DNA from 2 places in the Solibacillus sp. FSL W7-1464 genome. Region 1 is predicted to be linked to the other one. Evidence: riboswitches for the same ligand, from Rfam matches in the RefSeq annotation. Region 1 holds a riboswitch; the other holds the start of a gene.
The links. A riboswitch is a leader RNA that binds a small molecule or an ion and turns the genes downstream of it on or off. The one in region 1 is predicted to bind cobalamin.
Positions count from the first base shown of each region.

Region 2: it holds a riboswitch for cobalamin, as region 1 does, so the genes downstream of both, MKZ25_RS05810 (hypothetical protein) here and cobJ (precorrin-3B C(17)-methyltransferase) in region 1, are expected to answer to the same signal.

Region 1 covers NZ_JBBORC010000001.1:1,593,062-1,609,655, reverse strand. Annotated here, with positions in the region: gene MKZ25_RS07675 (FecCD family ABC transporter permease) at 1-197, opposite strand, end outside; gene MKZ25_RS07670 (class I SAM-dependent methyltransferase) at 190-1,032, opposite strand; gene MKZ25_RS07665 (cobyric acid synthase) at 1,038-2,531, opposite strand; gene MKZ25_RS07660 (cob(I)yrinic acid a,c-diamide adenosyltransferase) at 2,531-3,070, opposite strand; gene MKZ25_RS07655 (nitroreductase family protein) at 3,083-3,637, opposite strand; gene cobA (uroporphyrinogen-III C-methyltransferase) at 3,631-4,392, opposite strand; gene MKZ25_RS07645 (precorrin-2 dehydrogenase/sirohydrochlorin ferrochelatase family protein) at 4,389-5,021, opposite strand; gene MKZ25_RS07640 (cobyrinate a,c-diamide synthase) at 5,018-6,376, opposite strand; gene MKZ25_RS07635 (cobalt-precorrin 5A hydrolase) at 6,373-7,512, opposite strand; gene cobM (precorrin-4 C(11)-methyltransferase) at 7,505-8,287, opposite strand; gene cobI (precorrin-2 C(20)-methyltransferase) at 8,287-8,991, opposite strand; gene cbiE (precorrin-6y C5,15-methyltransferase (decarboxylating) subunit CbiE) at 8,988-10,184, opposite strand; gene MKZ25_RS07615 (cobalt-precorrin-5B (C(1))-methyltransferase) at 10,159-11,295, opposite strand; gene MKZ25_RS07610 (precorrin-8X methylmutase) at 11,270-11,935, opposite strand; gene cobK (precorrin-6A reductase) at 11,947-12,705, opposite strand; gene cobJ (precorrin-3B C(17)-methyltransferase) at 12,714-14,375, opposite strand; cobalamin riboswitch at 14,518-14,704, opposite strand; cobalamin riboswitch at 15,111-15,287, shown strand; gene MKZ25_RS07595 (energy-coupling factor ABC transporter permease) at 15,411-16,154, shown strand; gene MKZ25_RS07590 (energy-coupling factor ABC transporter substrate-binding protein) at 16,156-16,443, shown strand; gene cbiQ (cobalt ECF transporter T component CbiQ) at 16,430-16,594, shown strand, end outside.
Region 2 covers NZ_JBBORC010000001.1:1,222,566-1,239,159, reverse strand. Annotated here, with positions in the region: gene MKZ25_RS05860 (hypothetical protein) at 1-352, shown strand, start outside; gene MKZ25_RS05855 (flotillin family protein) at 371-1,909, shown strand; gene MKZ25_RS05850 (branched-chain amino acid aminotransferase) at 2,221-3,291, opposite strand; gene MKZ25_RS05845 (hypothetical protein) at 3,423-4,103, opposite strand; gene MKZ25_RS05840 (ECF transporter S component) at 4,100-4,594, opposite strand; gene MKZ25_RS05835 (bifunctional adenosylcobinamide kinase/adenosylcobinamide-phosphate guanylyltransferase) at 4,581-5,009, opposite strand; gene MKZ25_RS05830 (histidine phosphatase family protein) at 4,952-5,557, opposite strand; gene cobS (adenosylcobinamide-GDP ribazoletransferase) at 5,530-6,303, opposite strand; gene MKZ25_RS05820 (bifunctional adenosylcobinamide kinase/adenosylcobinamide-phosphate guanylyltransferase) at 6,316-6,858, opposite strand; gene MKZ25_RS05815 (ABC transporter substrate-binding protein) at 6,929-7,882, opposite strand; gene MKZ25_RS05810 (hypothetical protein) at 7,872-8,429, opposite strand; cobalamin riboswitch at 8,590-8,771, opposite strand; gene MKZ25_RS05805 (Fur family transcriptional regulator) at 8,835-9,245, opposite strand; gene MKZ25_RS05800 (metal ABC transporter permease) at 9,242-10,108, opposite strand; gene MKZ25_RS05795 (metal ABC transporter ATP-binding protein) at 10,124-10,870, opposite strand; gene MKZ25_RS05790 (isopropylmalate synthase) at 10,981-11,214, shown strand; gene MKZ25_RS05785 (hypothetical protein) at 11,371-11,580, opposite strand; gene MKZ25_RS05780 (pyroglutamyl-peptidase I) at 11,691-12,314, opposite strand; gene dacB (D-alanyl-D-alanine carboxypeptidase/D-alanyl-D-alanine endopeptidase) at 12,328-13,746, opposite strand; gene MKZ25_RS05770 (deoxyribonuclease IV) at 13,873-14,760, opposite strand; gene MKZ25_RS05765 (DEAD/DEAH box helicase) at 14,829-16,139, opposite strand; gene vrrA (VrrA/YqfQ family protein) at 16,298-16,594, shown strand, end outside.

The DNA of each region.
Region 1 (16,594 bases):
ACCCGAATTTCCCAAATGATGACTTGTTGCGCATTTGATGCATTTGTTTCATTTAAAATACCGGTTTTATAAAGTAAAACCTCAATAATTAACTGGGGTGTAATTCCTACAGAACCTACCATAATTGCGCCAATAATCGATATTGCGAGCACAACGATTAAAATAGGCATCCATAACCAAAATTTCTTTTTATTCATAGAAGTTTACCGGCTCCCAACTGATGATGGCTGCATAAAATTTATGTCGGTAAACAATCTTGCCTTCCTCCTTTGTAACGAATCGGGCAAGTACCTCTTTAACATGCTCTGAATCAAACGGATTCGATAGTATCTTTTTACTTTGTGCCACATAGAGTGCTTCATAATTATCATAGTAATAAACACGCTCTAATGGCAGCATCTCACAATTAGCATAAATACCGAGCTGATACAGCATATTTAAAATTTCAATATAATCACGTCTAGGATATTTAATTTGATAATGATATTCTTTTGCTAAAACATCATAATGCGGTTGAATCGGTCCTGTTGTTAAACCGATGATCGCCCTTTTCTTTGCACGATTATTCATTTTCAGCAATGCCTTATTCATCTCATATATTCGGTAATAGCAATTGACTCCGATCACTATATCATGTTGTTCAACATCGGCTTCTTCCCATTTTGCATGGACAAAGTGTACCGCATCGTCTTCTATGAAATACTGCTGCAGATAGTCCAAAACACTTTTTGATCCATCAACCAATGTCAGTTTTCCGACATCTTCTCTTAAAGGAAATGTATAATTCCCCCAACCGGGTCCCATTTCCAGACAGCTTGCACCCTGTGGTATGTATTGACGAATCTTTTCATAAATCGGAACGGCATGTGCATCCGTTTGTTTATAGGATTTTTTTTGCATCGATTGTGCCCAAAAGGCTTCTTCCAACGCATCATTTTTCATCCGTTCCGGCATATTTCCATGCCAGTCCAGCATCCCTTCCTTCCAGAGCTGCTCAAAATCAATCGCAAGTGGCCCATGTAAAACAGCCATCAACTTCACCTCTTTTCAACCGTGGTTTCCGAAATAAACGAATAAATCTTCTCCATATCCAAATGCTCACGTACATGGCGGTCTAGCATTTCATAGGCTTGTTCGCGACGTTCATAATCAGATAAGACATCTCCTGATATTGGTTCCATCCCTTTTTGTATACGGATTGTATTAAAATAATCACGTGTGAATAGGCGATTTTGGAAAATCCCGTGTACATATGTACCAAATACTTGCTCCGTATACACACCATCTGTCCGGCCGTCATAAAATTGGATGAAAGGCTTCAACGGTTTAGTCGCTATACTGCGCCCTAGATGAATTTCATAGCCTTCAATCTCATGGCCTGTACAGCTTCTTCCAGAAACTTGAACCGTTTGCTTACTATTAATAAATGTTGTTTCAATCGGCAGCAAACCTAAAGTTAAATACGTTCCGCCAGTGCTTTCAACCGCCTGCTCATCACGAATGAGCTCACCTAGCATTTGATAACCCCCACAAATACCGATGATGCAAACATTTTGATTCGCTAATTGTAAAATTCCTTGCATCAACCCGGTTTGCTGAAGCCATAAAAAATCTTCCACCGTATTTTTAGTTCCTGGTAAAATTACGACATCCGGATTTTTTAAATCACTTAGATTGGTAACAAAGCGGACTCCTACACCAGGTTCTTCAAACAATGGATCCAAGTCAGTAAAATTAGAAATACGGGGTAACCGGATGACAGCAACATCAATCGCAAATTCGTGTTGTTGTGGCTTCTTTAAGCGCAAACTGGATAGCGCCATTGAATCTTCTGCTTCAATTTGAACATCGAAATACGGAATAACGCCCAGTACAGGGATCCCTGTATACTCTTCCAGCCACTCGATTCCATTTGTCAGTAGTTCTTTCATGCCGCGAAACTTGTTAATAATGATTCCTTTGACACGGGCTTTCTCCGTATCATCCAATAACATCAGTGTCCCGACAAGGGAAGCAAAAACACCACCGCGTTCAATATCCGCCACTAAAATCACGGCCGCATCTGTTTCATGGGCCATTCGCATATTGGCAATATCACGGCTTTTCAAGTTAATTTCCGCGGGACTTCCCGCACCTTCCAAAACAAGAACATCATAGTTCTCCGATAAACGTTCAAGTGATGTACGAACTTCAGGCATGACCGCCTCTACAAATTGTTCACGATAACTGACCGCATCCATATTGGCAAAATGTTTACCGTGCAGAATCACTTCCGATACCATATCCCCTTTAGGCTTCAGTAAAATTGGGTTCATATCTGTCGTTGCATCAATTTTTGCCGCTTCTGCCTGAACCCCTTGTGCACGACCAATTTCTCCGCCATCTTTTGTAATATACGAATTCAGCGCCATATTTTGTGATTTAAACGGAGCAACTCGGTAACCGTCATTAACTAAAATGCGACATAGTGCTGTACATAGTACACTTTTCCCCACATCGGATGCGGTGCCCTGAATCATGATTGCCTGCACTAAAATTCCAGCCCCTTCATCGCTGTGACGTCCTGCTCGCTGTAATAATGTTTTGTCGCATTAACAGTTGAAACCAGATCAGCCATTGCAATAAGGTCCGGATGTGCTGAACGTCCTGTAACGACTAAATGCATTCTGGCCGGTCTATTACGTATTGCTTCAAGTACTTCCTCTAAAGGTAAAACATCATTAATTGGGAATTTTGAAATTGCCAATGCATTATTTAACTCATCCAAAACTAGTAAATCAGTCGCTTCATCCTGCAATTCCTTTTTTATTGTTTGCCAAGCCTTTTTTAGCGCTTCTCTATGTTCTTCCGGTGTTTTTGTCCACGTAAAACCAATGCCGAGCTGAACGGTTTCAACACCTAATTTACGAAGTGCAATTTGTTCCCCATATGTACGTTCCGGTGATTTAATAAACTGAAAATATTTCACAGTCATCCCACGCCCGATTGCACGTAAGGTTACACCTAATGAAGCGGTTGTTTTGCCTTTTCCTTCACCCGTATATACGAGCAGCATTCCTTTTCTCGCCATGAAAATGCCTCCTTAAATCCAAGTTGTTTTTTCTGAAAACGATGTACGTTTTTTCTCTGTTGTAACTGGTTCCTCTGGATAGCCAATACATAACGTACCTACGAGGTGTTCGGAATCCGTCGCCCCGACAAATTCATGCAAAGCTGTATCATGTACAAGACCGACTCCACGTGTCCGCCACACCATACCTAAACCGAGCGCTTCAGCCATTAGCCACATCGACATGATCGCACTGCTAACAGCAAATTTATTGTCCAGTGTCGCCCCTTCATCGTCTTCCACTATGGCAGATGTTACGACAATGATGAGCGGTGTTTTTGTTACTGCCTGCATCGAGCTTTCCACTAAGTTTGGTTTTGTCGGGAAACGTTGCTGTAAATAATCAAATGCTACTTGTTCAAAACGTTTTAAACTATCACCTTGCAAAATATAAAAATGCCAAGGCTCGCGCATGCGATCATTCGGTGCATAAGTTGCCGCTTCCAATAATTGTTCAATTTTCTCCCGTTCTACTTTCTTTGATAAAAATTGACGCACCGCACGTCGTTTTTTTAATGCTTCTAACATGTTGTCTCAACCCTTTCATTAAACCATGCAATTTCTTCCCGAATTCCTACAACATCCCCGACTAAAATCATTGAAGGATTGACCATCTTTTGCTGTTGAATCTGTTCGGGAATCGATTCTAATTGACCTGTAATCGTACGCTGATTGCTTGTTGTTCCCCATTCAATTACTGCAACCGGGGTTGTCGGTTTCTTTCCATGTTTAATTAAGCTTTTCGTAATATGATCGATATTGCCAATACTCATATAGAACGCAATCGTATCGATTTGTGCGAGACTTGCCCAGCTTAAAAAGTCCTGCCCCTTTTCTTCACGGCCATGTCCGGTTACAATAGCAAAGCTTGTTGCATAATCACGATGTGTAACAGGTATTCCTGCATATGCCGGTGCCGCTATTCCTGCTGTTATCCCTGGAACGATTTCAAATTCAATGTTTTCGTTGCGAAGAATTGCTGCTTCTTCTGCGCCTCGTCCAAAGACGAATGGATCGCCACCTTTTAGACGGACAACCCGCTTGTTCTGCTGTGCTTTTTCAACTAGCACCCGATGAATTTCATCTTGTATCAGGCCATGCTTTCCCGGTTCTTTTCCACAATAAATTAATTCGCAATGGGCTGTTGCGTGTTTTAAAATTTCGGGGTTTACTAATCTGTCATATAAAATGACATCAGCTATCTGAATGCATTCTAAAGCACGTATTGTCAGTAATTTCGGATCACCCGGTCCAGCGCCAACTATATAAACAAATCCACTCAATTGATTTCTCCCGCTTCAATCTGACGTATAAACTGTGCACACTTTTCCTTATTCTTTTGCTGAATCCAAACCAGTATTTCAGGTTCGAGTAATTGAGCAAGCACCGTTTTTTTTGCATCGCCTTCATAATTTTTAAGAATAAGTAAACGGGCTTTCTTTAAAAATGCAATATAATCTGCATAACTTTCATCGTATTGTTCCTCTAAGTCTGCTTTTACTTTTCTAGTAAGCGCCGGACTCGCGCCAGTTGTCGACACCGTTACAACAAAATCTCCACGACGGACAACAGCAGGGTTCATAAAATCCATACGGCCTAAAGCATCTGCACGATTTAATAATTGCCAATGCTGTGTCGCTTCTTCCACAGCATCATTTACCGCTTCGTCATTAGTTGCCGCAAAAATGAGGGCTGCATCGTCTAAATCAGCCGGTTCAAAAAGTTTTTGTTTCCACACTGCTCTGCCTTCATCAAAATATATTTTTAACTTATCCATTACTGTCGGACTGACAACGGTAATCTGGGCATTCGTAGGTATTAATGCTTCCACTTTTTGACGGGCTACATGGCCTCCACCGACGATTACCACTTTTTTAAAATCTATATTGACCATTAACGGAAAATAATTCATGCTCTTACCTCCAAACAAGCTGCAAGCCAATTTTTCACGAGTTGTGGATTGGATGCGAAATGAAAATGTGTATAACCAGCGACTAGATTACCTTGTGAATAACCTTCCTGTTTCGCTCCAAAGCGTCCTTTTGTAAAATAAGCAGGTATTTCATGGTTTCCTTCGTATACGGAATAATGGAATTCATGACCTTTGGCAAGCTCCTGTTCACCAATTAAAAAGTTGCCTTCCACACCGGTAATTTCTCTGTAGCCTAACGCCGCTAACTTATCTTGCATACGAACGATCCCCGGAATGACACCTAGCATTTTGTAGCCATTTCCTTCACGGTTGAAAATTTCTTCAGTTAAATACATGAAGCCGCCACATTCTGCAAGTGTTGGAATTCCCTTATCAATTGCTTGTTTTATCGAATTTTTTGCCTGTTGATTTTGAGCAAGCTGCTCTGCAAATTCTTCAGGGAACCCTCCGCCAATATATAAACCTTGTGCCTGTTCAGGAACCGGCTCATTTTCAAGAGGCGAGAAGAAATGCAGTTTTGCACCGTATGCTTTAAGTAATTCAAAATTTTCTTCATAATAGAAGTTAAATGCTGCATCTTTTGCAACAGCCAAATGAATTTCTTGCGTATTTCCTTGTATTTCGAAAATCTTTGAAGTTTGCTCCAATTCGGTCGCTTTTGTGACTTGTAGCAATAAATCCAGATCAACAGTTGCTTCAATAGCAGCTGCAAGCTCATCGAAATACGGATCGAGCTCTCCTCGTTCAATAGCCGGTACTAAACCTAAATGACGGCTCGGCAACGCTGGTACCGCACCTTTTTGCAGGTAGCCGAGAACGGGGATGTTACATTCATGTTCAATCGCTGTTTTAATAATTTCAAAGTGACTTTTACTCCCAAGCTGATTGGCAATAACCCCCACAATATTGGCATTCTTATCCAACTGCTGGAATCCTTTTACTATAGCAGCGACGCTTCGGGCCATACTTGCTGCGTTAACAATTAAAATTACCGGACTGTCAGTAATTTCACTAATATGTGCGGCCGATCCTTCATTCGATAATGGTGACTTCCCGTCATAAAATCCCATGACACCTTCAATAATAGACACATCTGAATCTATGCTGTTTCTTGCGACAATTGTACGGACAACATCTTCTGACATCATAAAACTGTCAATATTGCGTGAAGACCGTTTCGTTACAGCTGTATGATACGTCGGATCGATATAATCCGGACCACTTTTAAATCCTTGAACAGTTAGGCCGCGCTTCATCAGTGCACGCATAATACCGATCGTAAATGTCGTTTTTCCAACGCCACTTCCTGTACCGGCTAATACAAATCGATTCATCCGGTTACCTCCTCTTCAAATGTAATCCGGGAAACGGAAATGGTTACATTGCCGCTTTTCTTTTTTTCCAATAACCAGTCCGTCGCATTGGCACACCGTAATGCTGCGGGTTCACTGACACCGTAAGCCCCTGTATATTTAAAGACCGTTTCAGATGGATTTTGCAGCGGCATTTCATTTAGCTCTGCCGGTGTATACGTTATAAACTGCCAGTTGTTTCTAGCCGTTACTTGCAGGAAACCTTGCTCGTCTTTTTTCAAATCGATTGTGGCGATTGCTTTGACACTTTTTTTGCTCAGCTTTAGTTCTGCAAGCGTTTCATCAATTAGTTGTTCAATTTCTTCTGCAGATGTTCCGCGATTACAGCCCATTCCCAAAACAATTGACTTTGGTCGATAAATTACACCGTTTTCAAGTAACACTTCTTCCTCTTTTCCGATAATACGATCGGTAATGAGCAATGTAGCATGTGGTTTTGCAGCAATTGCTTCCTCTGTTGTCCGGTAAATTTTCAAAGTATCAGGCATCGGTGTTTCATGCAGCCACCATCTTTTTTCACCGGTTTCCTGAACAATCGCAACCTGCTCCTCATTCACTACTGAAGCACTGACAGGCGTCAGTTTTTCTTCACTGTCCCAAACCCATCCGTACCGTGCGCCAAATAAATCAACCGCGATGGTTTTTTGAACATCGGATGCTGTAGTTACAATCGGAGTCGCATTGATTGCTTGTGCAAACTCATTTGTCAGGGCATTCGCACCCCCAATATGTCCGGATAAAACACTCACGACATATTGTCCTTTATCGTCAACAACGAGAACACCCGGATCTTTCTTTTTATCTACTAAAATCGGGGCAATCATCCGAACGACTGCACCGAGGGAAATAATCAGAATCATCGACTTATATGCTTTAAATAATGCAGGGAGCAACAGGCGCACCGTCCCGTCAAATAATTGAATATTTTTTTCAGCCTCGTCGCCCTGCTCAAATTTCTTCATATAATATACATCGACATATGGAAACTTCTCCGCATACTTTCGCGCATTCGCCGCACCATGCTTTGTAATGGCTACAAGTGCATAAGGTTTTGTCACGCGAACGTCCGGTATTTCCCCTTCTCGTAAATTAATCATCGACTTTCACACCTTTACGGAAACCATGTGTAAATGTAGCATCATACAGTTTTGAACGGTAATCTTTTTCATGAATGTTCGGATCAAGTGCCCAGCCGGCTAAAATCATCGCATGTTTGCGAATGCCATTTGTCCGCATCGCTTCATCCAGTTCAGCAATTGTCGTGCGAACGATTTTTTGATCTGGCCATGAAGCCCGCTGAATAACGGCAACCGGTGTATCGTCCGACCAGCCCGCAGCCTGTAGTTCTTTTGTAATCTTTTTCGTTAATGTGGCACTTAAAAACATTGCAATTGTGCAATGATGGCTTGCCAATGCTTGCAGTTTTTCACGCTCAGGTACCGGTGTACGTCCTTCTGCTCGTGTTAAGATCAAAGTTTGCGTTAAATCAGGAACCGTTAGTTCTGCTCCTACGGCTGCAGCGGCAGCAAATACAGAACTTACACCTGGAACAACGTCATAGCCAATATTATGGTTCTTTAACAATGCAACTTGTTCCATTGTTGCCCCGTACATTGCCGGGTCACCCGTATGTAAACGCACAACCATTTTTCCCGAATTGACACGTTCGACGATGCAATCAACCATCTCTTGTAAATGCATACCTGCTGTACGGATCACTTCTGCATCCGCACGGGCTTCGGCAACTAGAGTTTCACTAACTAAAGAATCTGTATACATGACAACATCCGCTTGTTGAAGCAGTTTAAGACCTTTCACAGTAATTAAATCCGGGTCGCCGGGTCCTGCACCTATAATCCAAATTTTCTTCATTATTTTCGCACCACCATACAAGATAAATAATTGAGCTCAGCTCCACGTAATTCATTCGTTTTCCAAATAATTTCTTCATCTGAAGTTACTTTTGTCACAACATACGTTTTTTCAAGTAAGTTCATTTCTTCAAGTAAATCCAGCATAACTTCTAATACTTTCGCTACTTTAATGAACACAATCCCGTCATGGGTCTCAATAACACGACGCATCTCTGCCATATCCGAAGTTGCCGGAATCATTGCTACATGGTCATCGCCGTCTGCCAATGGGATTCCTAAACGATTGGCAGTTCCATTAAATGAAGATATACCCGCAATAGATTTCATCGGGACATCGGGATGCATTTCCTTCATTAAGTTCATCAAGTGTATATATGTACTAAAAAGCATCGGGTCGCCTTCCGTTACAAAAGCAACATCTCGGCCTTCTTTCAAGTGTGCATAAATTTTCTCTGCGGATTTAGACCATGCTTCCTGCAACGTTTTCTCGTCCTTCGTCATCGGAAATACAAGTCCAAGCATTTCCTTTTCTGCCGGATTAACGTACACATCAATTATTCGTTGAGCATACGATTTACTGCCGCGTAATTTTTGAGGATAGGCAATTACCGGGCATTCTTTCAACATTCGAAAAGCTTTTACTGTGATAAGTTCAGGATCTCCAGGTCCAACACCTAATCCGATTAATGTACCGATTGTCATAATTCCAACCCTTTCTGTGCTGTTACGATAAAAATTGGATTTAACGGTTCAAAACGCGTTAAATTTAAAATTGGCTTACTTTTTGAGATTTGTGCCTGCAGTACAGAAACATCACAGTTGAACTTTTTAAAATGCCCCATAGCTTCTGCCAAGTTTTCAATAGTCGCGATGTTCATAACAATGCGGCCACTTGGCTTTAATCGATCGACGCATAGTTGCAGTAACTGCTCCATATTGCCGCCGTTTCCACCAATGAAAATGGCGTCCGGATCAGGAAATTCTTCTAATCTTTCTGGTGCTTTTCCTAAAACAGCTGTAAAGTCAGTTCGATGAATTTGTTGATTTTGAAGACAATTTTCCAAATCTGCTTCATTTTTTTCAATCGCAAAAACTTGACCTTCCCGGGCTATTTTCGACATTTCGATAGCAACTGATCCTGTGCATGTCCCAATGTCCCATGCTGTACTTGCTTCTTTTAATTGCAGTGCTTGTAAACAAAGAACTCGAATTTCCTTTTTTGTGATAAGCCCTTTATCCGGTTTTCGCTGAATAAACTTGTCATCATCAATACCGATTGACGCACGCTCAACAGCTTCACGCTGTTTTAAAATAACGACATTCAATGGTGAAAATTCGGCATTCTCCATTTCATCTAATGAAAGATGACGACATCGTTCAGTTGGACCTTCCAAGTTTTCTGCTACAAACGCATCGTATTCGGTCATGCCGTACGCTTTTAAATAGCGGGCAAGTGCATTCGGTGAATTTTCTTCATCGGTCAATATCGCTATTTTTTTTCGGCCATCGATTTTTTGGGCGAGTCCTTTCATTGACCGGCCATGAACACTCGTTAAATAAGCATCGTGCCAGCTTTCCTGCATCTTTGTGAAAGCTAATTGAACAGAGCTTGCATATGGGTAAATTTCTAATGGGAGCTTCTTCGCCAAAACTCCCCCTAATCCGTAAAACAACGGGTCACCCGATACTAAAATAACGATATTTCTTTTTTCTGCATGCAGCTTTTCCACGAGTCGTGAGAGTCCGCCTTTTATAATGATTTTTTCTCCAGTGAATTCCGGAAAAAAGTCAAGATGACGTTCACCACCAACAAGTACTTCACTTGAATTGATCCAAGCGATATATTGGGGTAGTAAACTTGCCGGACCGTTATCCCCGATACCAATCATTTTCATCCAATTGTTCAATATTCTCAGCCTTTCCCAGCATGTCCCCGTTCATGGCATACAGCGATGTGGAGACACGTAATTTCGCTTTCGTATGATCCAGTGCAAAGTAACAGCAGTTTTTACAAAGCGCTTCAAAGAATTGGTCATTTTCCTGCATGATGTCCCCTACTTGTGATGCCGTATTCGCCTGTAATATTTGCTCGATTATTTCTGAATCAGCTCCAGCTTTTTTCGCGATTTCAGCCAAAAACGGGAAACTGATCGGTGCACTTTTTGAATGTACCATCATGACACCCTGTGCTACCTTAGAAAATTTCCCCATCATCCCGACAAGCGATACTTGGGGAATCTCTTTACGAGCGATATGCTTTAATGTAAAACCGACGAAATCCCCCATCTCTATAAATGCTTCTTCCGGTAAATGCGGATATTGCTTCATCGCATATTTTTCACTGCGTCCCCCGGTTGTAATGACTAGATGGTCGCAGCCCGCTTCTTTTGCAACACTAATCGCCTGCACGATACTCGCCATATAGGCTGAACTTGAAAAAGGTACGACCGTTCCGCGCGTACCTAATATAGAAATTCCGCCCAGTATACCAAGTCTTGCATTTAACGTCTTTTTCGCAATTTCTTCCCCGTCCGGAACAGAAATGATCACTTCGATTCCTTTGTCAATCTGGAAAAGTTGAATCGCTTCTTCGACAACACCATGGAGCATTTTTCTCGGAACAGGGTTAATTGCCGCTTCTCCGACAGGGACGGGCAGTCCTGCTTTTGTTACACGACCAACACCGATTCCTCCATCTAAGTGAACACCGCTTTTCTCTATAAAACGAACCGTACTTTGAATGCGTGCTTTATGTGTCGCATCCGGATCATCACCGGCATCCTTAATCGTTTCACACATCACTTCATTGTCCTTTACTGCAAAAGATGCCACTGTAAATGTTGCATCTTTTCCTACAGGTAAATGAATTGTTACATGTTCAGGAACTTCTCCGGTCACAAGTGCGTACAAGGCAGCCTTTGTCATCGCAGTTGCACAAGCTCCTGTTGTATAGCCGTGACGCATTTCCGACGGATCTTTTTTATTTCGTTTCTTTTGCTCGTTCATCTGCCATGATTGAGATGGCATTTAATGCTGCGACGGTTACAGTACTGCCACCTTTTCTTCCTACATTCGTAATAAACGGAATTCCTTCTAAAATCGCTAATTCCGCTTTCGATTCTGCTGCCGAAACGAACCCAACAGGCATCCCGATAATTAAATCCGGCTTTGCAAGACCTTCTTTAATCAGGCGAATTAATTCAAGTAAAGCTGTCGGGGCATTACCGATTGCATAAATCCCGCCTTCTTGTAGTTGAGTCGCCTTTTGCATCGAAATAATCGCACGAGTTGTTCCAAGTTTTTTTGCTTCGATCGATACATCTTCATCTGCGATATAACAATGTAAATCCCCGCCATGTTTTTGGAAACGTTTACGGCCTGAACCACTTTCAATCATTTGTACATCTGCTACAACATGGCGTCCTGCCAATATCGACTGAATGCCCGCTTCAATGGCATCTTCCGTAAAAATCATGCTGCGCCCCAATTCGAAGTCTGCCGAAGCATGGATAACGCGGCGAACGACAAGCCATTGTTCGTCCGTAAATGGATGTTCGCCCATTTCTTCTTTAATCATCGCAAAACTGTAATCATAAATTTTGTCCGGATCTACCGTTAGTGGTACGAAATCTGTATTGAAATTCATATTTGCCATTGTTATTTGCCTCCTAATTTTTCAAACACTTTCTCGAATGAAGTGCATAAGTTTTCATATTGTATTTTTGGTCGCTTAATTAAAATGACAGGAATTCCAAGCTCTAAAGCCGCATCCATCTTCTCGTCTACCGAGCCGACTTTCCCGCTTTCCTTTGTAATAATAAATGTTGTGCTGAACTGTTCGTATAGCGCTTTATTCAATTCTTTAGAAAACGGTCCTTGAATTGCGATAATATCGCGCTGCTTCACACCAAGTGCATCGCATTTATCCATATTCTCTTTATTTGGCAGCATCCGGCAGACAAGACGAATATTTTCGTTATGTAATAATTGCTCCGTAAAAACTGCGAGCGTTTTACTGCCTGTCGTCAACATAATTGTTCCTGAATGTGCGGATGCAGCAATTGCCGCTTCTTTATATGTTTCCACTTCCGTAACGAGCGGATGTACGTAGCTTTGTTGGGGACGTTCATATCGAATATAGGGTATACCAGTTATATTCGCAGCAGCCATCGCTGTTTTAGAAGCCTCTTCTGCATACGGATGACTTGCATCTACAACCGTTGTTACATGTCGTTCTTCGATCAGTTCCTTCATTTGCTGTTCTGTTAAGCGACCGACATGATAAGGAACATTCGCATCCTTTAGACTCGCAGCAGCAGAATCCGTAACAACAGTCGCCACCAAATCATAGCCAGCTTGCATTATTTGAATCGCCAGCTCTCTCGCATCACTTGTTCCTGCTAAAAATAAAATCATCGTTTCACCTAATCTCCACACGGGGCTTCTTCCACTTTAATTTTGCAAGACATATCAACATAATTGAAATTCAATATTTTCTTCACACGTTTGAAATATTTGAAGAAACGTTCATTTGGATGTGCATTCTCTTTATAGTCCGCCACAATATCGGTTAGTAATGGAATTAGTTGTTCAGGATTCAGACCTTCAAGGACCGGTTGCGCGGCATGAGCTGTTCGTCCTACTGGCTTGGAACCGATAAACAAATCGAACTTTTTCTTGCGGTAAACAATACCGATATCATCAAAAACCGCTCGATAACATGCCATACCGCATCCATTAAAACCGACGTGAAGCTCTTTCGGCATTTTAATGCCACCGAGCGTTTCCATGACCTGTTCCGCATATGGAATGGATTCCGCTTTTTCGCCGTAACAGAAATCACATGCCTTGACGATTACTACGTCGCCGACAGGTTGAACAAGTAAGCCCGTTTGTTCTACCGTTTCTACAATTCTTTGAGGTGAATCAGTAGGTACCTTCAACACGAGGCGGTGATCAGGCGTATACTCCATCGTACCGCGTTCTCCTACAACCTCTGCCAATGTAATCATTTGTGCTGGTGTAATCATTTTATTGGCAACACCTGGTGATACAGCAAATTCAAATATGGATTCCACTTCTTGCTGTACTAAAAAAGGATTTTCTTCAACTTTTACAGCTGACGTTTCTTTATGTACGAGCGCTAATGCTTCATTTGCAAGCTGTAATGCGGTTGTTTTAACAGCTGCTGGTTCAACTATTTTTTTCTCGATAGCTTCAATTTTTTCATACCCGGTCTTTGCTTCACCCGTTTCCTGATCCAATGCCCAAGGTTCCGCTTCCTTTTTCAAACGTTGGTGCGGTTTTAATAGTTGTTTTTCTTCCCCTAACGTATACTTACGCTGATAACCACGGGGTGTAATGATTTTATTATCATAGTAAAATGTCGAGGAATTCCCTACGACTACCGTTGTCAGCATTCCGATATCATATTCCAGCATCTCCTCTAATGTAGTTAATACAATATCCTGTGTATCCCGGTAGGCAGCTTTTACTAATCCGACAGGTGTATCCGGAGAACGATACTTAAGCAAAATACGCTGTGCTTCAACAATTTGTCTCGTGCGTCTGCCAGATTTCGGATTGTAGAACGCAACGACAAAGTCTGCCATTGCAGCTGCCTCAATCCGTTTTTCGATTACTGTCCACGGTGTTAAATGGTCACTTAAACTAATTGTGCATGAATCATGCATAACCGGAGCGCCAAGTAGACTTGCACAGGAGTTAATCGCAGATATACCCGGAACAACTTCTACTTCAATGCCTTCTTTTGCAGTCCAGCCCTTTTCGATTAATACTTCATATACGAGCCCCGCCATCCCGTAAACACCCGCATCCCCACTGGAAATAACGGCAACAATATGGCCGGCTTCAGCTTGTTTTACAGCTTCTTGTGCACGTGAAACTTCTTCCGTCATTCCCGTACTGACAATGGTTTTCGCTGTCACTAAATGCTCAATCAGTTCTACATACGTTTTGTAGCCCATAATGTGATCACTTTGCTGTAGCGCATCGACTGCACGTTTTGTTATATGTTCCCGATCTCCAGGACCGAAGCCTACAACAAAGATTTTTCCCTTTTGCATGTAAACACCCTCCGTATAAGAAATAAAAAATGCCCGTACCTCTTGTCAGAAAGAGGTACGGGCATGTGAAATTAATACTAAAAAAGTATAAAAAAACACAAAAACAATTACTTGTTTCGCCTATACTTCTCCCTCCGAAAAGTAAGTATCGTTTAAATAAGCAGGTTTCCTGGCTTAAGCTTCCTTTTACTTTCACTTCTTCCCATCATTACGACAGTGATTTATTGTGATTTCATCAGCTATTACAGTAGCGGGGGCTGCATTAGTCTTTCACTAATTTCCCTTTTACCTTACAAAATTCTGTAAGCACTTATTCAAATTGCAAATTATTAAATTATTATAAAAATAAAAATAACATAGTCTACTAAAAAATGATAGGGTAATTATTATCTCAATAAGCTTATTTAGCATAAGTGAAGTGTTTATTATTCGTTTATTAGGTGTTTTGTACATAAATTTACTATCTAACTAATCAAAAGTTGTTTAATTTCAATTATTTACTTTATTATTTTCTTGTCTCTTACCATTAAGCTTTTTATCAATAACCACTGCCAATACATTGATACTTGAACCTTCTACAATTACTTTTTAAAAGAAAATTGATATTCAAGAGAATTCTATACACAAACGAGGATAAATAAAATTTTCATTATCCAATTCAACACAGAATAGTTAAAGTATTTAAAAATATTTAGTGACAAGTAAAAATACAAGTGATATTATTTCTCACATGGTGAAAATTGAATAATTTTTGGTGCTTTTTAAGCTTAATAGGGAAACCGGTGCAAATCCGGTACTGTCCCGCAACTGTAACTCGGAGTATTACATAACACGTCACTGCATTTTATGTGGGAAGGCATGTCAATTACGTTGAAGAGAAGTCAGGATACCTGCCAAAAATGACTGATTCAGACCTACGAGGATAGGTGCGTGAAAATAAGCAGTTAATGCTTATTTTTTGTTATGCACTTTTACTCTAAAAAGTGTATTTTTTTATGCACTTTTTTCATCAAAATTGAAAAAAGGAGTAAAAACATGAAACAATTATTACCAAAACTTGCTTACTTCGGTATCGTTCTGTTATTTATGCCAAAGCAAGCATATGCCATGCACATTATGGAGGGATTTTTACCAATCGGATGGGCTATTTTCTGGTTTGCACTATGCTTACCATTCTTGGTGAAGGGACTACAAGTAATTCGTTTGGTTGTTAAGGAAAATCCGGAAAGCAAACTACTACTCGCCCTATCAGGTGCTTTTACATTCGTACTGTCTGCTTTAAAAATCCCATCGGTTACAGGTAGCTGTTCTCATCCTACTGGTGTTGGATTAGGCTCGATTTTATTCGGACCATTTGTGATGAGCGTCTTAGGATCCATCGTCCTATTATTCCAATCCATTCTTCTTGCCCATGGAGGACTTACAACATTAGGTGCGAATATTTTCTCAATGGCGATTGTCGGTCCTTTTATAGCTGTTGGTGTTTTCAAACTATCGACAAAATGGGGATTATCATTTAGTGTAGCTGTATTTTTAGCGGCAATGCTTGGTGATTTAGGTACATATGTAATGACATCTGTTCAGTTGGCATTAGCTTTCCCTTCTGAAGTAGGCGGTATTTTAGGGTCATTCCAGAAATTTGCGAGCATCTTTGCATTAACACAAATTCCACTTGCAATTAGTGAGGGGTTATTAACGGTTATGATTATGAACTTCTTACAAAAGTATAATATGAGAGAATTAGTTCAACTACGTATATTAAAGGCAAAGGAGAGCTAATATGTTTAAGAAAAATTTACTATTACTTCTAGGCGTGATTGTTTTAGCGCTATTACCGATACTATTTTTACAGGATGCGGAATTTGGCGGTGCCGATGGTGAGGCAGAAGAAGCCATCACTGAAATCGCAGCAGATTATGAACCTTGGTTTAGTGCTCTATGGGAGCCACCAAGCGGAGAAATCGAAAGTCTTTTATTTGTTCTACAAGGCGTGATTGGTGCATTAATTATCGGTTACTTCATTGGCTACATGCGTGGGAAACATACAAAAGACCATGCTAAACATTGATTTTATTGCCAGCCATAATGCATTACTAAAGATTTCAGCAAGCCAAAAAATGACGTTCAGCTTAATTACTTTATTGTTTGTCACATTATTACGAAATAACAGTTTTTCCGTTTGGACACTGCTCTTCATGAGCGGTGCCATTATATTTTAC
Region 2 (16,594 bases), 370 kb from region 1:
GGAACAGTTTACCGGTTTAACAAGTTTCATCATATTCATTATCGCTCTTATAATTGCAAGTTTATTTACAGCACTACTCTATTTTTTCCTGCTCGTTCCATTACGTTCAGCGGAAGTGTCACTTGCCTATACGGATGAATCGCTTGAAGGTCAGGTTGGAAGAGTGATCGTACCCGTTCCACTGGATGGTTTTGGTGAAATGGTGATTGAAACGGCAAACGGCATTATATCAAAGCGTGCAGCAAGTTTTCATCAAGTAGAGATTCCATATGACACGCGAGTTTTAATTATTGAGATGCAGGATGGTACAGCAATGGTCGCGATTTATGAGAAAGAAGAACTTCAATTTTAAAAACAGGGAGGAATTTTTATGTCAGGTTTGGCAGGTATATCAGGAATTTTAATAGCAGTCGGGGTAGTAGTATTTCTAATTGTCGCACTTGTAGCGGTCTATATTATGAAATATCGCACAGCTGGTCCGGATGAGGCATTAATCGTAACAGGCAGTTATTTAGGAAGCAAAAATGTACATACCGATGAATCTGGAAATCGCATTAAGATTATTCGCGGTGGTGGTACATTTGTATTCCCGGTTTTCCAGCAGGCAAAACCACTAAGTCTTCTTTCAAGTAAACTGGAAGTAACAACTCCGGAAGTTTATACGGAGCAAGGTGTTCCTGTTATGGCTGATGGTACAGCCATCATCAAAATCGGCGGTTCAATTTCGGAAATCGCAACGGCTGCCGAGCAATTTTTAGGGAAAGATAAACAGGAACGCGAAAGTGAAGCACGCGAAGTTCTGGAAGGTCACTTACGTTCGATTTTAGGATCGATGACGGTTGAAGAAATTTATAAAAACCGTGATAAGTTCTCGCAGGAAGTACAACGTGTTGCATCCCAGGATTTAGCGAAAATGGGTTTGATCATTGTATCGTTTACAATTAAAGATGTTCGTGATAAAAACGGCTATTTGGATTCTTTAGGTAAGCCACGAATCGCTCAAGTGAAGCGCGATGCCGATATCGCAACTGCGGAAGCTGACAAGGAAACACGTATTAAACGTGCTCAGGCAGCTCAGGAAGCGCAACAGGCTGAATTGGAGCGCGCTACTGAAATTGCGGAAGCCGAAAAAAATAATCAGTTAAAAGTGGCTGAATACCGCCGCGAGCAGGACATTGCCAAAGCCCGTGCCGACCAGGCGTACGAATTGGAATCTGCTCGTGCTAAACAGGAAGTAACAGAACAGGAAATGCAAGTACAGATCATCGAGCGTCAAAAACAAATCGAACTGGAAGAAAAAGAAATTCTGCGTCGTGAAAAGCAATATGACTCTGAAGTGAAGAAAAAAGCTGATGCGGATCGTTATGCAATCGAACAAAACGCGGAAGCTCAAAAACGTAAAGAGCTTGCTCAGGCTGATGCGGAGAAATACCGTATTGAAACACACGCACAAGCTGAAGCTGAACGCATTCGTTTAGATGGTCTGGCGAAAGCAGATGCAGAGCGTGCACAAGGTACGGCTGAGGCGGAAATTATCCGACTACGCGGTCTTGCAGAAGCAGAAGCGAAAGAGAAAATTGCAGAAGCGTTTGAACAGTACGGTCAGGCGGCTGTCCTTGATATGATTGTTAAAATGTTACCGGAGTACGCGAAACAAGTTGCCAGCCCACTTTCAAATATCGACAAGATTACAGTTGTTGATACAGGCGGCGGCGCAAACGGCGGTGCTGGTAAAGTGACGGGTTATGCGACGGATTTAATGGCCGGCTTGCAGGAAACATTAAAAGCATCTTCCGGTATCGATGTGAAAGAACTAATCGAAACATATGTCGGCAAAAATGCATTTGAAAAATCGGCAATCATCCCTCGCGAAGATTTTTCACGAGTTGAGGAAGTACTGGAAAAATAAAGTTAGTTAAAAAACTTATTAAGAAACGGATATTTTATAAAATCGATTGGAATGAAGGGCGACTCCTACGGGAAGAGCAAAATTTATTTTGTGACGAAAGCGAAGCGGCAGGTGCACCGACGCCTGAGACTTAGTCACAAAAGCTAAGAATGCCACGTCCTGTGGCACGCTTTTGTGACTAACTTCATGTTGGCCCAACGTCGTGCCCATGGAAAGCATCCCGGAATGGATATCAATTTTACACACAATAAAACACCATTTTTCTCCCTGAGAAAAATGGTGTTTTTGGGTTATATTATAGCTTATTTTTATTAAATTTTAACCGTCCAGCCGAACGGGTCTTCAACTTTACCGTACTGGATGCCTGTTAAAGTATCGTAAAGCATTTGCGTTACTTCACCGATTTGGCCGTTGTTGACAGAGATGATATCATCCAGCCACTTCAGCTCCCCTACCGGTGAAATGACAGCTGCAGTACCTGTACCGAATGCCTCTTCCAATGTGCCGTTTTTTGCTGCTTCTATAACTTCTTCAAAAGCAATGGCACGCTCTTCAATTGGAATATTTTTCGATTTTAATACTTGAATCATTGAATCGCGCGTAATCCCTGGTAGAATACTGCCGTTTAATGCAGGAGTAATTACTTTTCCTGAAATTTTAAAGAAGATGTTCATACTGCCCACTTCTTCTACGTATTTATTTTCCTTGCCGTCCAGCCATAATGTTTGAGAATAGCCTTGCTCGGCAGCAATTTCAGAACCTTTTAGGCTTGAAGCATAGTTGCCGGCTGTTTTTGCTTCGCCGGTACCGCCAACTACGGCACGAACATATTGCTGTTCCACTAAAATTTTGACCGGGTTAATGCCTTCTTTATAATAAGAGCCAACCGGTGACATGATAATCATAAATTTATAGCTTTTCGCAGGATTTACACCTAAATAGCTCTCTGTTGCAATAATAAATGGTCGAATATAAAGAGATGTACCTGGTGAAGTCGGAACCCATTCGCGATCTACTCGAAGTAATTCTTTTAATGCTTCTAAAGCAAAGTCTTCATCAATCGGTGGAATGCAAAGACGTGCATTGGAAGAATTTAATCGTTGGAAGTTACGGTCCGGGCGGAATAACTGGACTTCTCCATCTTCTGTCATATATGCTTTCAGACCTTCAAATACCGCTTGTCCATAGTGAAATACCATTGCAGCAGGGCTTAATGTAATCGGAGCATATGGTGTAATTGTCGCATTATGCCATCCTTTTCCATCTTCATAATCCATAACAAACATATGGTCAGTAAAAATCTTACCAAAACCAAGCTGTTCTGCAGGTGTTTTTTCTTTTCTATTTGTTGATAACTCAGTTGTAATTTGGTATGTTGTCATATTTCATGCTCCTTAACTAATTTTAAGTTGATACACTTTATCATACCATGTTATTTTTAGAAAATTTAGTATTTTTTAATTTCCGTCAAAAAATATTTTTTTCTAGCAGTTTCATCAGTTTTCGAGCAAATTCATCTACAATCATTTTTTTTTATAAGTTTTCTAACAGGTGCTGTCATGTTCGTTTTGAATAGTTCTTCATACTCTTTTTTTACAGCAACTAATACCGCACATGATGGACCTGCAGAACCGGTGAAATCGACATCTGCTGTATAATTTTCTCCGGCAAAACGTATTATTTCTGCGCCAACTCCTTTAGAACCTGTTGGCCATATTGCCTGTATCATACCGTTGATCAGTCCTTCGTACAACTCACCTAACTGGGCTATTTTGTGTGGATTTTCTGTCACATCATTTCCGACAAGCGGTTCGCCGACAACATAAAACTCGCAATCGTTAGTATTTTGTTCGAATTGCTTTTTCCCTAGCATCGTGAGAGAGACAGCTGACTGAAGCGACTGGAAATTCGTTTCACTCGAGCCCATTAAAGGTGGCATCACAAGCCCCATTTCGGAAAATGCCTTTTTAAAACCTTGCTCGTATTCAGTCCAAACATCATCGCCTGAAAAATTGGCCATTAATAATTGAACCGGGACAGCACCCGCGCAAAGTTGCTCTAAAATAGCGGTACGCGCTGTAAAATAAGCGGTAATTTCATTCGGTACATGTACAATATCGTGCTCTTTTGTGCCGATACAACCCGAATTATCAATCGATACGACTAACCCGTTAACTTCTATCGCATTTCTCATACATTAACCCCTACTCGCTGCACAACCGTTTTCAATACAGGGATGACAAGTATTGCGATCAGACAGTTCACAGCTGTCGCAATTGTTAATGAGGCAATTGAGCCGATGTAAAATGCAGGAGAAATAATAAAATAAAATGGAATCGGTGCAATGACACCATTTGCGATAATTACAAATATCCATTTTAAAATATGATGCCCTTTTTGATGCATAATCGCAAAAACCGCAACGATAATAAACATTTCCGCTGCAATTAAAAGATGTAAAATGCCGAGCGGAAAACCGGATGTAAAACCTGTCGCGATATGACCGAGTGCTCCTGCCGCGCCTGCAAAAACTGGCGGTAGAAATATTGCACTGATGAGAGCGGGAGCAGAATCGAGTGCAGCTGTTCCAACGATTCCTACCGGTACTTTTATAAAACTGCCAATGACGCAAATTGCGGCAATGAATGCTGTTAAAATAATTAAACGTAATTTACTCTTGTCCATGAGAATCTCCTTTTAAAATTTGCGGGATGCCGTACCATACACGAACAACTGTCCGGGCCTCATTACAAAGCTTCTGGTAAAGGCGACCGCAAGTATCTCTTAACAACCGTGCTTCCTTTTCAAGCGGTACAACACCGCGGCTCGTATCTGTACAAATACAAAACAGTTCTGCCTGCTCGGCAATCTGTATCATCTGTTCGTAAATCTGCCGGGCAGCCTGTTCTTCGGATTCATGAAGATACGGTAAAATGATCTGTTCAAAATCAGTGATTACGTAGCGCTCGTTTTTATTTATATTTTCCGCTTTTGGCAAGTATCCTTCACAAATCATCAATTCTTTTGCCGGTAATTGTTCAATCAGTTTTTCTGCATATTTTCGTTTACCGTTATGTGCGCCTCCGAGTATAACGTACATCTCGCACCTCCTATGAGTTCATCTACCGAATTCCAGCCAAGTGTATAAATCGTACGATGATTGGCCACTGTTTGCTGAAAGGATTGCTCCTCCAACCCGTATACGGCGAGTAATAACCGAATCACTCCACCATGTACGATGAACGTATATTCTTTATTCTCATATACAATTTCACGAAAATCGTTTAATACACGCTGCTGGAATTGAAGAAAAGTTTCTCCGTTTGGAATCGGATTGTTAAGCGGGTCATCAATCCAAGCCCGGTATGTTCCGTTATGCTGTAATTGTTCATATGTACACATTTCAAAGTCCCCAAAATGCAGCTCACGCAAATCCCTTGATGCGATAAATTCGGCATCAGGAAAATAGCATTGTGCAGTTTCACGACATCTCCGCAAATCGCTCCCATAAACGATAGCAGGCTGCAGATCAATTTCGGCTACGACTTTTTTTTGTATCGGTTCATCTGTCCAGCCAATATATTTACGCTCCATATTCGCCTTCGTTTTTTCATGCCTGATTAAATGCACAGTAATATCGTCAGCCATAAAACGACCTCCAAACCTTCACCGAGTGCACCGAGTAAATCACCTGTTACTCCGCCAAAATATTTCTTTGACCAATTCCGGTATATTGCAACGGCAATCAGCATTACTACGACCAAAATAAACAAGCTGAAAACACCGATGTAAAACCAGCAGACAAATGCAAGGAAACTTTGAACGCCGATTAAAACAGCAAGCTTATTTGGAATGACGATCCCTTTAAAATAAGCAGCAAGTCCTTTTTCCTTTGCTGGCTGCATCGTTATAAAATAGAGCAGCATCCCCATTCTCGCGATAAACGGAATAAAGATTAAAAACGGCACAATCTCAAATTGCCCCTGCAACAGCATTTCATAAATAATACCGATTTTTAATACGAGTAAGCAAAAAACACTAATAACTCCAAAAGCGCCTGTACGCGGATCATCCAATATTTCCAGCCGTTTCTCTTTTTCTCCATAGGAAAAGAACGCATCGCTCATATCGATCCATCCGTCTAAATGCAGTCCCCCTGTCAGGACGATTAACCCGATAACAATCAAAATCGCCAATAACAAGTCCGAAATCTCACTATAGCGAGATAGTATAAATACGCCACTACTAATTATTGATCCAATCAGCAATCCAACAATCGGCAAAAAACCATACATCCATGTAACCGACTTGCCATTCATATCCAACTGTTTTTTAATCGGCACTGCCGAAAAAAATTGCCACGCTAATAAAAAACCGCTACAACTATTTTTCAACTTGTTTCCTCCTTACTTCCACCGCTGTACAAGCTGAAATTGTACTTCATATGCTTCATCACTTTTTTGGACAATCCATTGATGAAGCTCACCCAACAATTTACGATATAAATTTACTTCCCCATATTGTGATGGGAGTTCATCCAGCACTTCATTTGATACAACTATAATTGTAGCACCCTGCTTACGCCAAGTTAGCAATTGCTTTTGCAGCGATCCGATACAATTATCAATATATTCGCTATTTTCATTCCTTTGTTCATATGTATAAAGTACATTCGAAAGCCATGTTGTCACACATTCAAAAAGCACAACTGTATCATTATTTAATTCTTGAATAGCTGGTGGAACTTCGACTTGCATTTCCACTGTGTTCCAGTTGATGTTCTGACTATCACGGTCCAGCTGATGGCGGATAATCCGTTTTTTCATTTCCTCATCAAAGGATACGCCTGTCGCAACATAGTAGAGCGTCTTCTCTTCACCTAACTGCCTTGCGTATTTTTCTGCAAAAGCACTTTTCCCGCTTCGTACACCACCCGTTATAAAGATCAATCGGCTACCTCCTCGTCCTTATATGTAAAAAGAACATGCCGAAACTAAGGCATGTCCTTCTATTCTATACTTATTTAAACAGTTCCGGGTATACTGATTGTGCCATAATTTCTACCGCTTCACCAATACGCGGTCCAGGTCGGGACATAATATCCCCATCCACTAAATAAACTGCCTTGTCTGTGACTGCCTGTATTTTCTCCCAGCCTGTACGTCCTAAAATTTCTTCGACCGCATTTTCCATATATGTTGCAGGTGTAATGATAATTTCAGGGTTACGTGTAATGATATCTTCTTCCGTTACACTGATCCAGCTCTTCTGATCCGCAAAAATATTTTCAACATTTGCGTGATCCATTATTTCCTGCTGGAACGTACTGCTGCCGGTAGTCCAAAGATTCGGAGCTGGTGACACTTCATAATAGGCTTTTTTCTTCGTATCAAGTGTTGCTGTTTTTTCCTGTACTGTTTCGATTTGCGCTTTAATGTCCGCTACAACTTTTTCACCTTTATCGTCCACACCCATTACTTCCGACAGCTGGATAATATCCGAATAAACATCATCAAATGTCGCCGCCGAAGCAATTACAAATACTTTAAGACCCGCATCTTCCAATTGGGCAATTTGTGCTTCCTCCCCAATTGTATAAGCTATAACGACATCCGGATCTAATTCCAGAATTCGCTCTGCATTGATGACAGTAGAAGTCGACACACGCTCGATTTTTTGTGCGGCTTCCGGATATGTATCATATTCTGTTGCCCCGACAATTTGTTCACCGACACCCAGCTCAAACAAAATTTCTGTATTGCTCGGCTGTAGGGAAATAATCGTTTCCGGTACTTCATCGAATGTTACTTCCACACCACGGTCATCTACAACTGTATAGGGTGCTCCTTCATTTTTCGATGCAGTCTGTGTTTCTTTTTCCGCATTGCCATCTGTTTTTTCCTCATCTGATCCACATGCTGCCAGTAATAATGTTGCCGCGAAAGCAACGACCCATTTGTTATTAAATTTCATTTGTTGTAACTCCTTTTTTCTTTTTCGTTGGATAGGATTTTGAGATAAATGGAATTTCCTCTTGTTGATGCTGCTGATTCATATAGACCGCCATGACAAAAAACACATTGGCAAGCAGCCCGAGAAAATCGAACAGAATTTCATCCACTTCTCTTTCTTCACTTACTTTATGTAATGCTCTGTAAGACTTTTTTGCCTCACTGCGGCAAATATGCAGTCTTGCTGCACTTTCGATTCCTTGTGGCAGAACAAACTGCTGAATCGTTTCTCCGACTTCACCTACATAAAAATCGTATCGATCGCTTAGCCATTGTAAATCCTCAGATGTAATGGCCAATTTGCCACGGACAGAACCATTGGCATGATAGGCTAACGGTTGTATCCTCCTTAAGTCTTCCAAGACGACTTGACCGGATGCATCATCGACTAATGTTGGAAAGACTGTACCGATGCGGGTTGTTAAAGAGTCGGTTCGAATTTCATAATCGACGCAGCTTGATTTTTCCCGCATAAACGGATAGCAGGAATAACGGATATCCTTTTTCATAAAATTCTCCTCACTTCAAGTAGTGCCCCGCCGAAATTACCGAGTGTACGAAAAAAAAGCCACCCAAGAAAATGGATGGCTTCAATAATCAAAAAAGAGTGTAAAACGATGCTCATTCGATCAGTGACTGCCGTACATTCTCTTTAATTCCGAAGAGGGATGTTACGATAAGAAAAAGATTGGTCTCCTGGCTCTGCGTTTCACTTTACTCATAAGTACCTTCCCGCTAGTTTAGCAGTGGTATCACACTTATTTTCATCAACGCTTACAGTTACGGATATAGCTTCGGATTTACACCGAATTCCCATTTATGCATCATGCATCTTTTTCCTGCAAATTTATTCAATTTGTCTTTATCACTTTAGCATAATAATATTATTATGCAAATAAAATATTTTCAGTTTACTATAAACATTCCGGACATTTGCCGTAAATCTCAAATTTATGCGCCTCAACAGCATAACCCGGCAGCTTTTCACCGAGCATTTCCATCGGGCAAACAGACAGTTCCTTTACATTCCCGCAATCACTGCAAATAAAGTGGTGGTGATGGTGATCCGACTCACAGTGCATACGGAAATTTCGCTCACCGTTTAATTCTGTTTCTTCTAAAATATCAAGCTCCACGAAAGTTGCCAAGTTACGGTAAATTGTATCGAAACTCATCCCGGGGAAATCCTTTTTCAATACTGATAACAAGTCACGGGCAGTCAAATACTTTTCTGTAGCTGCAAACATATCCAAAATCAACTCTCGTTTATCCGTTTTTTTATAGCCATTTTCCTTTAATATTTCCCACGCGCGCGTTGCATTCACAGTAGTTCTTCCCCTTCCGATTTAATTGTGAATTTCAAAACAAGTTTTTTAATTAAAATTACGAACAGCAAGATCAAAATGGAGGTAACAACAATTGTTCCACCAGGTGCCAAGTTCAGGTAAAATGCAGAAATGAGTCCGATTACTACGGCCAGCTCTCCAAATACAATCGCTAAAATAATTGCTTCTTTAAAGCCGCGAGCCAGTCGCATCGCTGCAGCTACCGGTAATGTCATTAAGCTTGAAACAAGCAGAATTCCGACAATACGCATACTTGCTGCGATAACGAGAGCGACAACAATCATAAACAATAAGTGAATCCACTTCGCAGGTAAACCGCTCGCTTTCGCATATTCCTCATCGAACGACAAGACGAAAAGCTCTTTAAAAAACAGGACTAAAAATAATACGACAACGACTGCAATTGCCAGTACAACATATAAATCCTGGCGCGATACAGCAGATACAGAACCGAATAAATAGCTCATTAAATCGGTATTAAATCCGCTTGCAAGTGAAATTAAAATGGCACTCACACCGATTCCGCCCGACATAATAATCGGTATCGCAAGTTCTTCATAATGTTTATATAGTCGGCGTAATCGTTCAATTAAAATCGAACCACTTACAGATGCGATAATCCCTAAATAAATCGGATTCAGCAATGCCAACGCTGCAAACGATTGGCTCAAGTACAGGCTCCCGGCAATCCCCGCCAGTGTAACATGCGACAGTGCATCCGCAATGAGCGATAAACGTCTTACTACGATAAATACACCTAATAGTGGTGCGATGACTCCAATAACAAGCCCTGAGAAAAAGGCATTTTGTAAAAATTCATAGTTTAATATAGCTTCTATCATAACGGCCTGCTCCTCTTAATGAATCTTTCGAACAGAGTGGCCGTTCCAGCTAGCAATCTGTTCTTCCGAAATCGTATCAAAATCATTTTTGTATCCATGGAAATGGATCGACTGATTTAAGCATGCGACATGACTGACCCGATCCGAAACCGTGTCCACATCGTGTGTAACTAAAATCATTGTCATATTGTGATGCTTATTCAAATGTGCGAGCATATCATAGAATGCCTGCACATTTTCGCGGTCAATGCCGACTGTTGGTTCATCCAAAATAAGGAGCTTCGGATCGGACACTAATGCACGAGCGATGAACACACGTTGCTGCTGCCCGCCGGAAAGCTGTCCAATATTCCGTTTCAGAAATTTCTCCATGCCGACATCTTTTAAAGCACCTTTTACTAAAAAGTCCGCATCTTTTGGATAGCGTTTAAAAAGTCCGACCTTTTGCGATAGACCGCTTTTCACGACTTCTTCGACCGTTGCAGGAAACCCCGAGTTAAAGGCATTGGATTTTTGCGAGACATAGCCAATCCATTCGCGGTGTTTAAAATGGCTTGCCTGTTCGCCAAATAATTTAATTTCCCCTGACATGGGCTTCAACAGTCCTAAAATCAATTTCAAAAGTGTCGATTTACCGGAACCGTTTTGTCCGATCAACGCCAAAAAGTCGCCTTCATTGACACGTAGCGAAATATTCTTCAGTGCTTGCGTGTATTCATATTGAAAGGAAACATCCTTCAATTCAATCAATGGTTTTTTCATTTCGTTCGCTTCTTTCTAATTCAAAATCATTACGATTTACATCATGTTAGTATAATGCAGTTTTTTGTTCATGTAAAGGGAATAAACTTGAGAGGATGGAGACAATTCAAATGCTACAGTGGTTTGATAACCTAAAAGGAATGAATGACAGCCAGCTACAGGATTTTGCAAAACAGCAGGGGCTTGAATTGAGCCTGGAAGAAATTCAGAAGCTGCAAAAAATTTTGAAGCATGCCAATATCAGCTGGGCTCTGACCGGCATTCCAAAAGAGGTATTACAAAAAATTCAGAAGCTGCTTGGGGATAAACGCTATAAAAAGTTGATGAAGCTCGTCGGATTGTAATTTATTATTAATCGGAATTTTCGTGTACACACTTTTGTAAAACCCGTAAAATTATCTCCCATATAAAGCAAAAATCAGCCGCAACACGGCTGATTTTTTATTCTTACTTTTTTCATTACTTTCAATGCTTTATTGACATTGTGACAAATTGTAACCTTATTCCATTTCGTTGCTAAATAAGTCTCGCATTAAATCATTGTACATTTTACTGTCTTTAGGTATATAATGCACTGTTTCTAAATCGTAAAACTTAATACGCATGGTCATATCCTTTTTTTGAAGGTACACCCTTACGCTTGCCATGTCCTTATAGACGCCCTTGTCCGTTTCACTTGTTACTACGCCTTGCGCTTTAAATACTGCCATTAATTTACCCCTTTTAAGATATTATATTGTGTTTATTTTAATGGTAAGGGAAAATAGGGATTACTTCAGCTAACCACTTTGCGTAACTTCAAAAGATATAACTTAAATTCCTATCGTGCCAGCTCCACATTTTCTACACAAACTTCGATTGCCAGTTCAATGGCCGCTGTCAGATCCCGCATTGACCAGCCTGGAATTCGGCCGTGCTCAATCGCCAGCTCGAATGATGCAGGGATGTGGATAAATCCTGTAGCTCGAATCGCTTCATTCTTCGCAGCATAGTACAAGCCTTCATACATTATATTATTGCATAAATACGTTCCTGCTGAATTCGATATTGCCGTCGGATAACCTGCAGTATTTAATCGGTTGACGATTTTGCGGATCGGCAATGTCGACAAATACGCAACATCCCCGTCTTCTTTGATCGGTGCATCTTCAAACGCATTCCCCGCATTGTCCTTTTCTCCATCCTTTACATTCAATGCAACACGTTCCGGAGAAATTTTTGTAATGCCCGACGCTAACCCTAATGAAATGATAATCGTCGGCTTTACTTCTTCGACCAGTGCCATAAATTGTTCCGGTGCTTTTGCGAAGTCAACAGATAGGACATGACCAACAATTTCAAACTGGCCGGTCGTTTTTCCGTTCAGTGCCTGCACGACTTCCATTGTAGGATTGATCGGATTTGATAAAAACGGTTCAAATCCTGTTAAAAGTAATTTCTCCATCTGTTCTGCCCCTTTATAAGTTTTTTACAAGCGCTGCCATTGTACGGTCAATGTATACATTTCCACTCGATTTGTTTTCCAGTAAGATCGAGAAAATATATTGTTTTCCACTTTGGCCCTTCATATATCCTGATAATGTATATACATTCGGAATATACCCGGTTTTTGCATAGATTCTATTTTGCAGCCCACTGCTTGTCAGACGGCTTTTTAGTGTCCCGCCGACCATGCGATCTTTATTGCCGGCGACTGGCAATGAATCAAAAAATGTATCAAAATAAGGTTCCTCTTGAACTTTGAACAGCAGCTGCGAAAGTCCGTTTGATGTGACACGGTTTGAATTGGACAGTCCCGAGCCATCAGTAAAACGCCAGTTACTAACTGGGATATCCAATGATTCACTATATTTTTTTAATAACGTGACCCCTTTAGTCGTGCTGCCTTCCCCTAACTGCTCCTTGCCCATCGTTTTTACAAGAATATCAGCGATACTGTTGTTGCTCAGCTTCATAAACGCCGGGAAAATGGCCGCTAATGTACGGGATTCATTTGTATAAAGCAGTGTTGCATCTTGCGGAACTTTCCCGATTTTCAGCTGTGAACTTTTCACAAATTTCAACCCTTTGCCTTTCAGCGTCTGCTTGATGGCATCCATTGTATTTTTCGAAGGGTCCTGCAATGTTACCCATTCCTTTTTGCTGCTGCCCTGCGGAAGATTGCCTGAAATGATGATGCGGTTTGTGTTGTATGCACGCTTGATCGTTACTGTATTGGCACTCCCTTTTTTGACCGTTTTAGCCTGATTGGAAATGACCATACCGCTTGAATTAGGATAGATCGTAAAGCTCGGTTTTGCACCGACTTTACCCGGGCTAGCAGTAATAATAATCGTGCTTGCATCAAAGTCGTTGTTCGGCGACATCGTAATGGCGGAAGTACGTGCTCCGAAGTAATAAGTCTCATCTGATTTTATGACACCGGGCGGCAATGTACTGCCGGAAAACGCCTTATCATCGCCGATTAAGTGACCATTGATCGTGCGAATGCCATTCTTCATCAAGATGTCGGAAAACTCGATAAAGTCTTCCCTTGTCAATGTAGGGTCGCCGCTTCCTTTTATGTACACATTCCCGTTCAATGTACCGTTGACGATAAGGCCATCGATATATAAATCTGTTTTAAAACGGTAATCCTCTCCTAACATTTCCAATGCTGCAGCCCCGGAAACTAACTTCATATTCGAAGCTGGCCGCATCAGCTTGTCCCCATTTTGCGAATAAACGATTTTACCGGTCTCTGCGTCACGAACCGTCACAGCTGCATTATTTTTCCCTAAATGTGTTGTTACGGTACTATTGACCGATGCAAAACTTTGAATAGGCAATGAAAAGAATAATGCAAATAAAATGACGAGCTGAATTATTTTTCTCATCAGCTGATTCCTCCTTTTGAATATTGCTAATTTACAGTTAACTTATTATAACAAATTATGACATAAAAAAAGCAAAAAAACATACTTTGCATCAAATTTATGCAAAGTATGTTTTCCTTGTTTTTATTATTCGCGCAGTGCATCAATTAATGCTGGCTGGAATTCACTGTTGCGAAGCATCGCAATTTCGTGTAAATATGGCGCTTTTTTATTTTTAGCATCCGGACCGACAAATGGTGTTTCCAGTATTTTCGGCAAATGCATCAGCTGTGGATGATGGACGATATAATGTATCGCCTCAAAACCGATTTCGCCAAAACCGATATTTTCATGACGGTCTTTAGCAGCACCGCGCACATTTTTCGAATCATTGATGTGCAGCACTTTTAAACGGTCCAATCCGATTGTTTTGTCGAATTCATTTAACACACCGTCAAAGTCACCTACAACGTCGTAGCCAGCATCATGGATATGGCAAGTGTCCATACAGATCGACAGGCGCTCATTGTTTGTCACCCCATCGATAATGCGTGCCAACTCTTCAAATGTACGGCCGATTTCAGTGCCTTTGCCGGCCATTGTTTCGAGTGCAATCTGTACCGGGTAGTCCTGAGTCAGCACTTCATTCAAACCTTCTACAATGCGCTCAATACCCGCATCAACCCCTGCACCGACATGAGCACCCGGATGCAGCACGATTTGTGTCGCTTCAAGTGCAGCTGTACGTTTAATTTCTTCCTGCAGAAAGTTTACGCCAAGCTCGAACGTTTCCGGCTTTGTCGTATTTCCCAAATTAATAATATAAGGTGCATGGACAACAATGTTGGATAGCCCGTTTTCTTTCATATGGAGCAGCCCCTTCATAATATTCAGCTCTTCAATCGGCTTTCTACGCGTATTTTGAGGTGCGCCCGTATAGATCATAAAAGTATTGGCACCATAGCTTAATGCTTCTTCACTGGCACCTAGCAGCATTTTTTTTCCGCTCATTGAAACATGTGAACCTAATAACATTCTACTTTCCTCCATTTAACGAACAACAGGCTGCATAGAAGTATATTTCTAGGCAGCCCCTTGTAAAATTATCTATTGTTGCGGCGCGCTTTAATACGGCGTTCGCGTTTTTTCACTTTTTCCATTTCCCACTTCATATTACGTTTATAGCCTGGCTTTACTTTCTTCGGCTTACGTACGAGGGCTTTGGCTTTCGCATCGATTTCATCTTCTTTACGCTCACCTTTACGGTTTGCACGTTGGTGACGGTCTTTTAAATCAGACCATTCGCCATTTTTAATATCTTTTTGTACAAATGGTATGCCCATTTTTTCGATGCGTACAATTGCATCTTCCTCTTCCGGCTGGTACAACGTAATTGCTGTTCCCTTAGAACCGGCACGTGCTGTACGGCCAACACGGTGAATGAAGAATTCAAGATCTTCCGGAATTTCATAGTTAATGACATGCGAAATTCCTTGAATATCAATACCACGTGCAGCTAAATCTGTCGCTACAATATATTGGAACTCAAGATCACGTACTTGCTTCATCATTTTTTTACGGTCACGCGGGCTTAAATCGCCGTGGATTTGTCCTGCACGGATACCTTGTTCTGCTAAAAAGCTCGCTACAGATTCTGCATTTTTACGTGTATTACAGAAAATAACCGCCAAGAATGGGTTAATTCCTTTAATTACTTCAAGTAATCGTGTATTACGCGCTTTCGAACGTACAGGTACTAATACAAAATCAATGCCTTCCGCTACCGGACGTTTGTCATTCATATGAATATGAATCGGTGAATCCATGTATTTCTTCAAGAATGGTTTTAATTTTTCAGGAATTGTCGCTGAGAAAACGAACATTTCAAGCTTTTCCGGCATATGCGACGCAAAACCGTCAATATCCTCAATGAAGCCCATGTCAAATGCCAAATCTGCTTCATCGACAACTAAAATCGGAGCAGTGTGTACGAGCAATGCATTTTCTTTTACCAAGTCCTTAATACGACCCGGTGTGCCTACAACGATTTGCGGCTGTGTTTTTAAACGATCGATTGTACGTTGTTTGTCCGTACCGCCGATAAATAATTTAGTTGAAATTTCCGTTCCTTCAACCAGCTGGTTTAATGCATCAAAAATTTGTTGTGCCAGCTCACGCGTAGGCGATGTAATAACCGCCTGTACTTCTTGATTTTCTTCTACGATACGCTCTACGATTGGCAATAAAAAACTATGTGTTTTTCCTGTACCTGTATGAGCTTGTCCGATTGCACTCTTACCTTTTAATACGAGTGGAATCATTTCTTTTTGAATGGGTGTCGGCTCTGTAAATCCAAGCTTTGCAATGGCGTCCTGCAAAAATGGCTTGAATTGATAATCAGTATATTTTGACATTCACGTACCTCCTTACATCTTTCCTATTGTACCATAATTCGTACATTTAAGTGACCATCTGCATATCATAACGGTAAATAGTTTCAACGTCAAACAGTTGAGACGAATTTATGAAAGAAAATTGTAATATCATGTCGATTTTTAGAAAGGAGTCTATTATGCGCCCACCTTATTACTTCCAACCTCAAGCAATGATGAATCAAATGCCGGTTGCACCACGCTTTCCAATGTATGCACCATACATGATGCGAGGTCCGGCATCAGGGGCAGGTCCGATTCCTGGGATAGGTCCAATACCTGGAGCTGGTCAGTTTATGAATCAAATGCCTATTCCGCCTCAAGCACCTATGCCTGGAGCAGGAGCAGTTGCAGGAAATGTACCGAAACTTGAAGGTTTTTTGTCAGGAGCAAACTCTTTATTTAATAATGCCCAAAAATTCACGCCTTATATTCAG